Regions from separate parts of the Streptomyces sp. NPDC027962 genome, predicted to be linked through region 4. Evidence: riboswitches for the same ligand, from Rfam matches in the RefSeq annotation. Region 4 holds a riboswitch; each other region holds the start of a gene.
The links. Region 4 has a riboswitch for cobalamin ahead of ACZ4SA_RS12240 (ABC transporter substrate-binding protein). Riboswitches for the same ligand answer to the same signal wherever they lie in the genome.
Positions count from the first base shown of each region.

Region 1: another riboswitch for cobalamin. It lies ahead of ACZ4SA_RS32475 (energy-coupling factor ABC transporter permease); the one in region 4 lies ahead of ACZ4SA_RS12240 (ABC transporter substrate-binding protein).
Region 2: another riboswitch for cobalamin. It lies ahead of ACZ4SA_RS00910 (ribonucleoside-diphosphate reductase subunit alpha); the one in region 4 lies ahead of ACZ4SA_RS12240 (ABC transporter substrate-binding protein).
Region 3: another riboswitch for cobalamin. It lies ahead of ACZ4SA_RS31600 (cobalamin biosynthesis protein); the one in region 4 lies ahead of ACZ4SA_RS12240 (ABC transporter substrate-binding protein).

Region 1 is NZ_JBVHTA010000051.1:43,600-45,788, reverse strand. Features, by position in the region: gene ACZ4SA_RS32480 (energy-coupling factor ABC transporter substrate-binding protein) at 1-204, opposite strand, end outside; gene ACZ4SA_RS32475 (energy-coupling factor ABC transporter permease) at 204-890, opposite strand; cobalamin riboswitch at 921-1,116, opposite strand; gene ACZ4SA_RS32470 (PTS-dependent dihydroxyacetone kinase phosphotransferase subunit DhaM) at 1,238-1,648, opposite strand; gene dhaL (dihydroxyacetone kinase subunit DhaL) at 1,645-2,189, opposite strand, start outside.
Region 2 is NZ_JBVHTA010000001.1:194,798-196,986, forward strand. Features, by position in the region: gene ACZ4SA_RS00910 (ribonucleoside-diphosphate reductase subunit alpha) at 1-1,047, opposite strand, end outside; cobalamin riboswitch at 1,183-1,308, opposite strand; gene ACZ4SA_RS00915 (Uma2 family endonuclease) at 1,422-2,006, shown strand; gene mctP (monocarboxylate uptake permease MctP) at 2,076-2,189, opposite strand, start outside.
Region 3 is NZ_JBVHTA010000048.1:20,937-23,125, forward strand. Features, by position in the region: gene ACZ4SA_RS31590 (inorganic phosphate transporter) at 1-274, shown strand, start outside; gene ACZ4SA_RS31595 (hypothetical protein) at 283-504, shown strand; cobalamin riboswitch at 629-774, shown strand; gene ACZ4SA_RS31600 (cobalamin biosynthesis protein) at 864-1,817, shown strand; gene ACZ4SA_RS31605 (cobyric acid synthase) at 1,814-2,189, shown strand, end outside.
Region 4 is NZ_JBVHTA010000010.1:45,803-47,991, forward strand. Features, by position in the region: gene ACZ4SA_RS12235 (iron-siderophore ABC transporter substrate-binding protein) at 1-740, opposite strand, end outside; cobalamin riboswitch at 1,104-1,310, shown strand; gene ACZ4SA_RS12240 (ABC transporter substrate-binding protein) at 1,351-2,189, shown strand, end outside.

The DNA.
Region 1 (2,189 bases), on a different contig from region 4:
CACCTCCCCGGACGGCGGTTCGTACAGCGGCGAGAACCACGGTTCGTAGTCCGGCTCGAGTTCCGTGATCGCAGCCTCCGCCTCCCCGTCGGCCCCGGTGAACGGCTCCTCCTTGTGGTCGCCGAGCCCGAGGACCAGCGGCAGCACGGCCAGTGCCGCCACGACCAGCAGCAGCAAGGTGTTGATCTTCGCGTTACGGCTCATCAGACCGCCGCCTCCTTCTTCGCACCCTTGACCAGGACACCGAGCCGCGTGAGCTCGCCCTTGCTGGACTGGCTGAGCAGTCGCATCACGAGCACCGTGAGCAGCCCCTCGCTCACCGCCAGCGGCAGCTGCGTGACGGCGAAGATCCCGCCGAACTTGGCGAGCGCGCCCAGGACACCGGTGCCCGGGTCGGGGAACGCGAGTGCCAGCTGGACGCTGGTGACGCAGTAGGTGGACAGGTCTGCGACGAACGCGCCGAAGAAGACGCTCACCATCAGCGGTACGTCGAACCGGCGCAGCAGCCGGTACACCCCGTACCCGGCCCACGGCCCGACGATCGCCATCGAGAAGACGTTGGCGCCGAGTGTGGTGAGCCCCCCGTGCGCCAGCAACAGCGCCTGGAACAGGAGGGTGATCGTGCCGAGCACCGCCATGATCGGCGGTCTGAACAGGATCGCGCCCAGACCCGTACCGGTCGGATGCGAGCAACTGCCGGTGACGGACGGAATCTTCAGCGCGGACAGGACGAACGTGAAGGCCCCGGACGCGCCGAGCAGGAGGGTCGATTCGGGATTGGCCCTGACCTCTCGGGTCAGGGCCCGTACGCCGTGGACAACGAACGGGGCGGAAGCGACGCCCCAGGCGGCCGCGTGCAGCGGGGGGAGATAGCCCTCGGCTATGTGCATGATGTGGGAGACCCTCTCCAGCACCTCGTGGATGGACAACGCACCTCGGCCGGTCTCCTGGCTGACGGGTCATGCCGTCCGGGCTCCGCCTTCCCGGGCACCACGCACAGGCGTGGTGTCCCAGTGGCTCCCCGTGAGGGGGTGGAACCGGACTTCCCGATCACAGTGGCGAGGGCCGCACCGGTACTGCACCGGTTTCCCGAACACCAAGGCCCCGTGACAGTAGTGCGCCGACCAGGTACATCACAAGCCGCGCACGGGCGCACCGGCCGGCGGCCGGGTGAGCTGTTCACCACGTCCCGGTGGGTGAGGTGTTCACCACGTCCCGGTGGCGCGCCGCTGACGCGTCACTGTTTGCGGTAGCCGTACGCCTCCGACGCCGCGGCCTCCACCGCGTCCAGATCGCCCCCCGCGCCGGCCGTCACCACAGCGGCGACCGCGCCCTCCAGGAACGGCGCGTCGACCAGCCGTGTCCCCTCCGGAAGTTCGTCGCCCTCGGCCAGCAGCGCCTTGACCGTCAGCACGGCGCTGCCCAGATCGACGAGGACCGCGACGCCCGCGCCCTGGTCGACCTGCTGCGCGGCCGCGCTGATCAGCTCCGAGCTGGTGCCGAGGCCGCCGTCCGGTGTCCCGCCCGCCGGGGCCACGGGGGCCGTACCGCCGCTTCCCGCCAGTCCCCTGGCGAGCTCGGCGACGGCCGTGGCCACCTCCCTGCTGTGCGAGACCAGCACGATGCCCACCTGCTTGCCGTCGCTCATGCGCTCGCCGCCTCCACCGTCTCGGCGAGCGTGGCCACCATCAGGGCCGAGGACGTCGCTCCCGGATCCTGGTGTCCGATGCTGCGCTCGCCGAGATAGCTGGCCCTGCCCTTGCGCGCCTGCATCGGCACCGTCGCCAGCGCTCCCTGTTCCGCCGCCTCCCGGGCCGCGGCGAACGACTCGGTGCGCTCGCCGAGTGCCGCCGCTGCCGGCTCCAGGGCGTCCAGCATCGTCTTGTCGCCCGCTTTCGCCCCGCCCAGCTGCGCCACCGCGGCGACGCCCACCCGCAGGGCTTCGGCGAACTGCCCCGGGGTCACCTGCGCGTCGTCGCCCAGCGCCTTGCCGGTGCGCCGCAGCAGCGTCCCGTACAGCGGCCCCGACGCGCCCCCGACCGTCGACACCAACTGCCGCCCGGCCAGCATCAGCACGGCCCCCGGCGTCGCCGGGGGCTCCTTCTCCAGGGCGGCGGTGACGGCAGTGAATCCGCGCCGGAGGTTGCTGCCGTGGTCGGCGTCGCCGATCGCCGAGTCCAGCTCGGTCA
Region 2 (2,189 bases), on a different contig from region 4:
CCACTGCGTGTCCGCCTCGACGCGCCGCATGAACTCGTCGGGGATCCAGTGCGCGAGGTTCAGGTTGTGCGTACGCCGGGCGTCCTCACCGGTGTTGTCCCGCAGCTCCAGGAACTCCTCGATGTCCGCGTGCCACGTCTCCAGGTAGATCGCGGCGGCGCCCTTGCGCCGGCCGCCCTGGTTCACCGCGGCGACCGACGCGTCGAGGGTCTTCAGGAACGGGACGATGCCGTTGGAGTGCCCGTTGGTGCCGCGGATCAGCGAACCGCGGGCGCGGATGCGGGAGTAGGAGAGCCCGATGCCGCCGGCGTGCTTGGAGAGCCGGGCGACCTGGTGGTAGCGGTCGTAGATCGAGTCGAGCTCGTCGAGCGGCGAGTCCAGCAGGTAGCAGGACGACATCTGCGGGTGCCGGGTGCCCGAGTTGAAGAGCGTGGGGGAGGAGGGCAGGTAGTCGAGCCGGCTCATCAGGCCGTACAGGGACGCGACCTCGTCCAGGGCGCGGACCGATTCGTCCTCCGCCAGACCGGCGGCGACACGCAGCATGAAGTGCTGGGGCGTCTCGATGACCTGGCGGGTGATGGGGTGGCGCAGCAGATAGCGGCTGTAGAGCGTGCGCAGACCGAAGTAGCCGAACCGGTCGTCGGCTCGCACGTCGATGAGCGCGTCCAGCCGGGCGGCGTGCAGCGCCACGAACGCGGCCGTACGGCCGGCGATCAGGCCCTCGCGGTGGCCGACGGCGACCGAGGACGAGAAGGACTCCACGCCCTGCCCCGCCGCCTCGTCGGCGATCGTGCGGGTCAGCAGGCGTGCCGCGAGCCGCGAGTAGGCCGGGTCCTCCGAAATGAGGCCCGCGGCCGCGTCGGTGGCGAGAGAGCGCAGCTCGGCCTCGTCCGACCCGGCGTTCCGGCCGCGCAGCGCCGCGGCGGCGACCCTGCCCGGGTCGGTGTCGGGCAGGTCGGCCGTGAGGTCCGTCAGTGTCCGCAGCAGTGCGGTCCCGGGACCGTCCTCCTCCGTCGCTGAGACCGGATCGGCTGGCGCGATGGTCACCTGGTGCTCTCCTCGCTCGGCTCTGGGCCTTGCGGGGAGGTGAGGCCATGCGGGCAAGGGCCCGCGAGGCGGGCACGGCGCATGGCGTCCACCGGCCCAACCGCGAGGCCCGGACGTCTTTGCACCCGGATCGGTCGAACCGGATGACCGTCGGCAGGTCCTCGGACTTGTCGGATACGGCAAAGCGCACCGGATCACACCGTTGCGGGACAGTTCCGGATTCACACCGGATTCCCCTGCGGCGACAGCGAGATGAGCATACATGTGGGGGCGGTTTAGTCGGACACCCCCATATGTTGTGTCTTCGAGGGTGATGCCGATGTACGGGCGCTGGGCCTTGGCCCCCGCTATCGTGGTCGCTGAAGGGAGGGTCCATGACCGTGACCACCGACCGCCCGCACCTGGACACCGACGACTTCGACGAGGCCTTCCGGATACTGGCCCGCACGACCGAGGGCGTGCGTCTGGAACTGATCGACGGGAAGCTCAGGAGCAAAGCGGTGCCGGACGGGGATCACGGGCGCATCATCGAGTGGCTGACGCGCATCTGCATGCAGGCACGCCCGGAGCTGTGGCTCTATCCCGACCAAGGCCTCAAGGTGCAGGAGTACCGCAAGGGCCGGGCGCGTCCGGACGGCTCGCTCGCCGCCAGCGGCGCCTTCGTCGGCCAAGGCGAATGGGCCGACCCGGACCAGGTGCTCATGGTCCTCGAGGTCACTTCGTACGACTCGGACACCGATGGGCGCGACCGCGTGGAGAAGCCTCGTGCCTACGCGCAGACGGGCATCCCGGTGTACCTGCTGATCGACCGGGACAGCTGCGAGGTGACGGTCTACAGCCAGCCCGACGGCGTGCGTTACGAGAACGCCCACACCGTCCCGTTCGGCAAGGACATCAGGCTGCCTGCCCCGGTGGACATCACCCTGGCGACCGAGCAGCTCAAGGACTGGGTGCACTGACCCTCCCAAGCCGAAGGGCCGCTGCGCCTCCCACCGAGAAGGCGCGGCGGCCCTTCGCCGTGCGACCGGTCAGTGACCGGCGGGCGCGCCCGCCGTGGCCGGGGGCAGCTCCACCTTGACGCCCGGGTCGCCGGCGTCCGCCGTGTAGTCGGACGGGCTGGTCTCGTCGACGCCGTCGGGGGC
Region 3 (2,189 bases), on a different contig from region 4:
CGTCGCGGCGGGCTCGGAGTACGTCACCAAGCAGGGTGACTGGGGTGTCGCGGCCGTCGCCGTCTTCCTGGTCGCCGCGTGCACCGCGATCTGGTTCGTCTCGCGCCGCCAGGTCGTCGACCACACCAACGTCAACGACGTCGACGGCACCGAGGAGCGTGCGGGCGTCGTCACGACCGCCATCGCGGCCGTCACCCCGCCGCCCGCCGGCGAAATCAAGACCACTATCCCGGCCCCGGCCGAGCCCGAGTCGGCACGTCCGGCCACGGTGTAAGGAACAGCATGAAGATCGACTGGGCAGCTCTCGGCTCCGTATTCGGCGTGAGCCTCGTCGCCACCGTCGCCCTGGTGGGCCTGTTCACCCTGGGCATCGTGGGCCTGACCAAGCAGGAGGCGGCCTCGCAGGCCGGAGGCTCCGGCGCACTGGCCCGCACGGGCGCTTACGCCTGCTTCGCGCTCTGCGCGGCAGCCGTTTCCTACGGGATCTATCTGATCGTCGTCTGACGACGGCCGGACCCTCGCGAGGCCGGGTCGAGGACACCTGCGGGTGCCTTCGACCCGGCCTTCGTGTGTCCACCGGTGTGGGGCTCGGCACACTGTCCCGCCGCAGGTCAATGGCGAGTTGACGGGCGTTCGCGCGCGTGGTGGACTGCCGGGGCCGATAACGGCGGCAGAAGAGGAAGTCCGGTGCGAATCCGGCGCGGTCCCGCCACTGTCACCCGGGAGCACGAACCCCGGGGAGCCAGGAACTCTCACCGCCGGTCACGTCGAACCAGGGCGCGGACCCTGAGTGAGGACTCGTCTCATGCCCGGCTGCGGTACAGCCCTGTCCGTCGGACGCCACTTCGGGGATCGCTGATCCCGTGCGTGCCGACCGAGTATTCGTGTACGGCGCCGCCGCCGGCCTCGCTGGTGACCTGCTCCTCGGCGATCCCCGCCGTGGGCATCCGGTCGCCGCGTTCGGACGGATGGCCGCCGCCCTCGAGCGTGTCCTGTGGCGTGACCACCGCGGCCGGGGCGCGCTGCACACCGCGGTGTGCGCGGGCGGCGCCGTCGCCGCGGCGACTCTGGCCGGCCGTGCCGTACGCCGCTCCCCCGCCGCGTCGATCGCGCTGACCGCCGTCGCCACGTGGGCGGTTGTCGGGGGCACGACGCTGGGGCGTGAGGCCTCGGCCATCGGCGACGCGCTGGCCGCCGGGGACGTCGAAGCGGCCCGTGAACGGCTGCCTCATCTGTGCGGGCGCGACCCGCAGACCCTGGACGAGCAGCAGATCGCCCGCGCCGTCGTCGAGTCCGTCGCGGAGAACACCTCCGACGCGGTCGTGGGAGCCCTCGTGTGGGGCGCGCTGGCCGGCGTGCCCGGCCTTGTCGGCTTCCGTGCGGTCAACACCCTGGACGCGATGGTGGGCCACAAGTCGCCCCGCTACCGGCGCTACGGCTGGGCATCGGCGCGCCTGGACGACGTGGCGGGCTGGCCCGGCGCACGGCTGACCGCGATCCTGGCGGCCGTGAGCGGGCCGGATCCGCGGGGGGCGGTACGGGCCTGGCGGGCCGACGCGGGCAAGCACCCCAGTCCCAACGCGGGCCCGGTCGAAGCGTCGTTCGCCGGCGTGCTGGGGGTGCGGCTGGGCGGCACCCTCTCGTACGGCGGCCGGGTCGAGCACCGGCCGGTTCTCAACGGCGACGGCCGGGCGGTGGAGTTCGACGACATCGGGCGGGCGGTGCGGCTGTCGCGGCGTGTCGGCCTGCTGACCCTGGTGGTCTGTGCCACGGGGCGGATGCTGGGTGCAGGGCGCGGCGGAAGGAGGCCGGCATGACCGGTGGGGGGTTGCTGGTCGCCGGGACGACCTCGGACGCCGGCAAGAGCGTCGTCACGGCCGGGATCTGCCGCTGGCTGGTGCGGCAAGGGGTCAAGGTCGCGCCCTTCAAGGGGCAGAACATGTCCCTCAATTCGTTCGTGACACGTGAGGGCGCGGAGATCGGGCGCGCACAGGCCATGCAGGCGCAGGCCGCGCGCGTGGAGCCGACCGCCCTGATGAACCCGGTGCTGCTGAAGCCCGGCAGCGACCGTTCCAGCCAGGTGGTGCTGATGGGCAAGCCCGTGGGCGAGTTGAGCGCCCGCGGGTTCTTCGGGAAGACCGGCGGGGCATCCGCCGGGAAGGAACTGCGCGGCGGTCGGCGGCAGGAGT
Region 4 (2,189 bases):
ACGTCCGTCGTGCCGAGGCCGTACGCCGGGTCGCCCTTGACCGACCAGTCGTTCTTCAGGCCGAGCTCCTCGTTGACCGCGCCGATGAGCGAGCCGCTGGTGAACGGGCGGATCGACGTCTGGTTGGAGACGACGTACCCGTCGGCGAAGGCGTACTTCGCACCCGCGAGCCCGGCTCCCGCGAGAGTCTCCTTGCCCTCCTTGATCTTCGCCTCGAACTGCTTCTTGAGTTCGCCGGCCTTCTCGGTGGTGCCGGTGGCCTGGGCGAGCAGATCGAGGTTCTTCGTCATCTGCCCGATCGGGTCGGCCGCGTTGGCCGACTTCACCTCCACCACCGGGGCGACCTTGCGCAGTTGCTTCACGGCGGCCGGCGGCAGGTCGGTGCTGGCGACGATGAGGTCCGGCTGCAGGGCGGCGATGGTGTCCATGCTGGGCTCGCCGCGGGTGCCGACGTCCTTGGGCTCGTTCTTCAGCGGGACCGCGCTGTCCCAGGTCTTGTAGCCCTTGACGTCGGCGACGCCGACCGGGTCCACGCCCAGCGAGATCAGCAGCTCGACCTCGTGCCACTCGGTACCGACGACCTTCTTGGCCGGACCGTTCAGGACGACCTTCTGGCCGGAGGCGTCGGTGAGGGTGATCTTCTCGGCGGTGTTCTTCGCCCTGTCGTCGGCGGGGGGCTCGGTGGTCCCGCAGGCGGAGCTCGCCGGGCGGATCGCGGAGCCGGTCACAGCACTGGCCAGGGCTGCTGCGCGTTCTTCGGGCTTCACCCGTCAGAGCAGGTTTTTCGGCTTGCCATACCGCGTGCAGGCGCTCGGAGCGTCAAACGAGCGTCACAGCCGACCACCCGTCCCTCCCTGTACAGGACGGAGGAGGCTTCCCCGAGATCGCCGCAGCGTCCAGTGCCGTGCCCATCGCCCCCAAAAAGTTCGAACACGGCTTGGGCCCATGCGCAGCGTGGGCTGGTCAAGCGGAGCTGGCGCGGTAGTGGGCACGGCCTTTTCTCCTGAGCCGCGCGCGGGTTCGCATCCTGCCGGTGACACTCCGGATCGCGCTGCCGGCGACCGCGAGTACCGCAGACACTCCGGCGGAAGTAGGTAAGGCCGTGGTAACTTCCGGGCGCCAGTCGCACTCGTGCACACGGACGTCCGCGTGCACGGGTCAGGGAATCCGGTGAGAGTCCGGAACTGACGCGCAGCGGTGAGGGTGACGGGCGGGGCGACAACCACTGGACCCGGCCATGGCCGGGTCTGGGAAGGTGCCCCGTCAGGATGATCCCGAGTCCGAAGACCTGCTGGCAGCCGACCGTCCGAACGGGCCCCGCGCATGGGCCCCGACGCCTAGGAAGCCAACGTGCAGCTGTCACGTCCCGCCCACTGTTCCCTTCTGCTCCTGACCGGGGCCCTGTTGCTGACCGCGTGCGGTTCGGGCTCGTCGTCCGACGCGTCAGGGAAGTCCGCCGAAGCCGGGGCCCGGGCTGTCACACTCGACAACTGCGGGCAGAAAGCGACGGTCGAGGCCCCGCCGAAGCGGGCCGTGTCCCTGAACCAGGGCACCACCGAGATCATGCTCTCCCTCGGGCTTGCCGACCGGATGGTGGGCACCGCCACCTGGACCGACCCGGTCATGAAGGGGCTGGAGAAGCCCAACGCGAAGGTGCCCCGGCTCGCCGACAACGCGCCGTCGTTCGAGAAGGTCCTGAACACCGAGCCGGACTTCGTCGCCTCCTCCTTCGCCTCCACCCTCAGCAAGGGCGGGGTTGCCCCACGCGAGAAGTTCGAGGAACTCGGAGTGCCGACGTATCTCTCGCCCGCCGACTGCGAGGGCAAGGACAACAGCGGCGACGGCGACGGCTCACGGACGAAGCCGCTGGCCATGGACACCGTCTATCGCGAGGTGCGTGAACTGGCCCGGACCTTCGGGGTGGAGGAGCGCGGCGAGAAGCTGGTCACGGAGCTGAACGACCGGGTTACCAAGGCCACCTCCGGGATCGACGCCAAGGACACCACGATCCTGTACTGGTTCGCCAACCAGGAGTCCCCCTACATGGCAGGCTGCTGCGGCGCACCCGGCATCATCACGAACACGCTCGGCGCGAAGAACGTCTTCGACGACAGTACGCAGGAGTGGCCCCAGATCAACTGGGAGACCGTCGCCGACCGCAACCCCGGCGTGCTGGTCATCGGCGACCT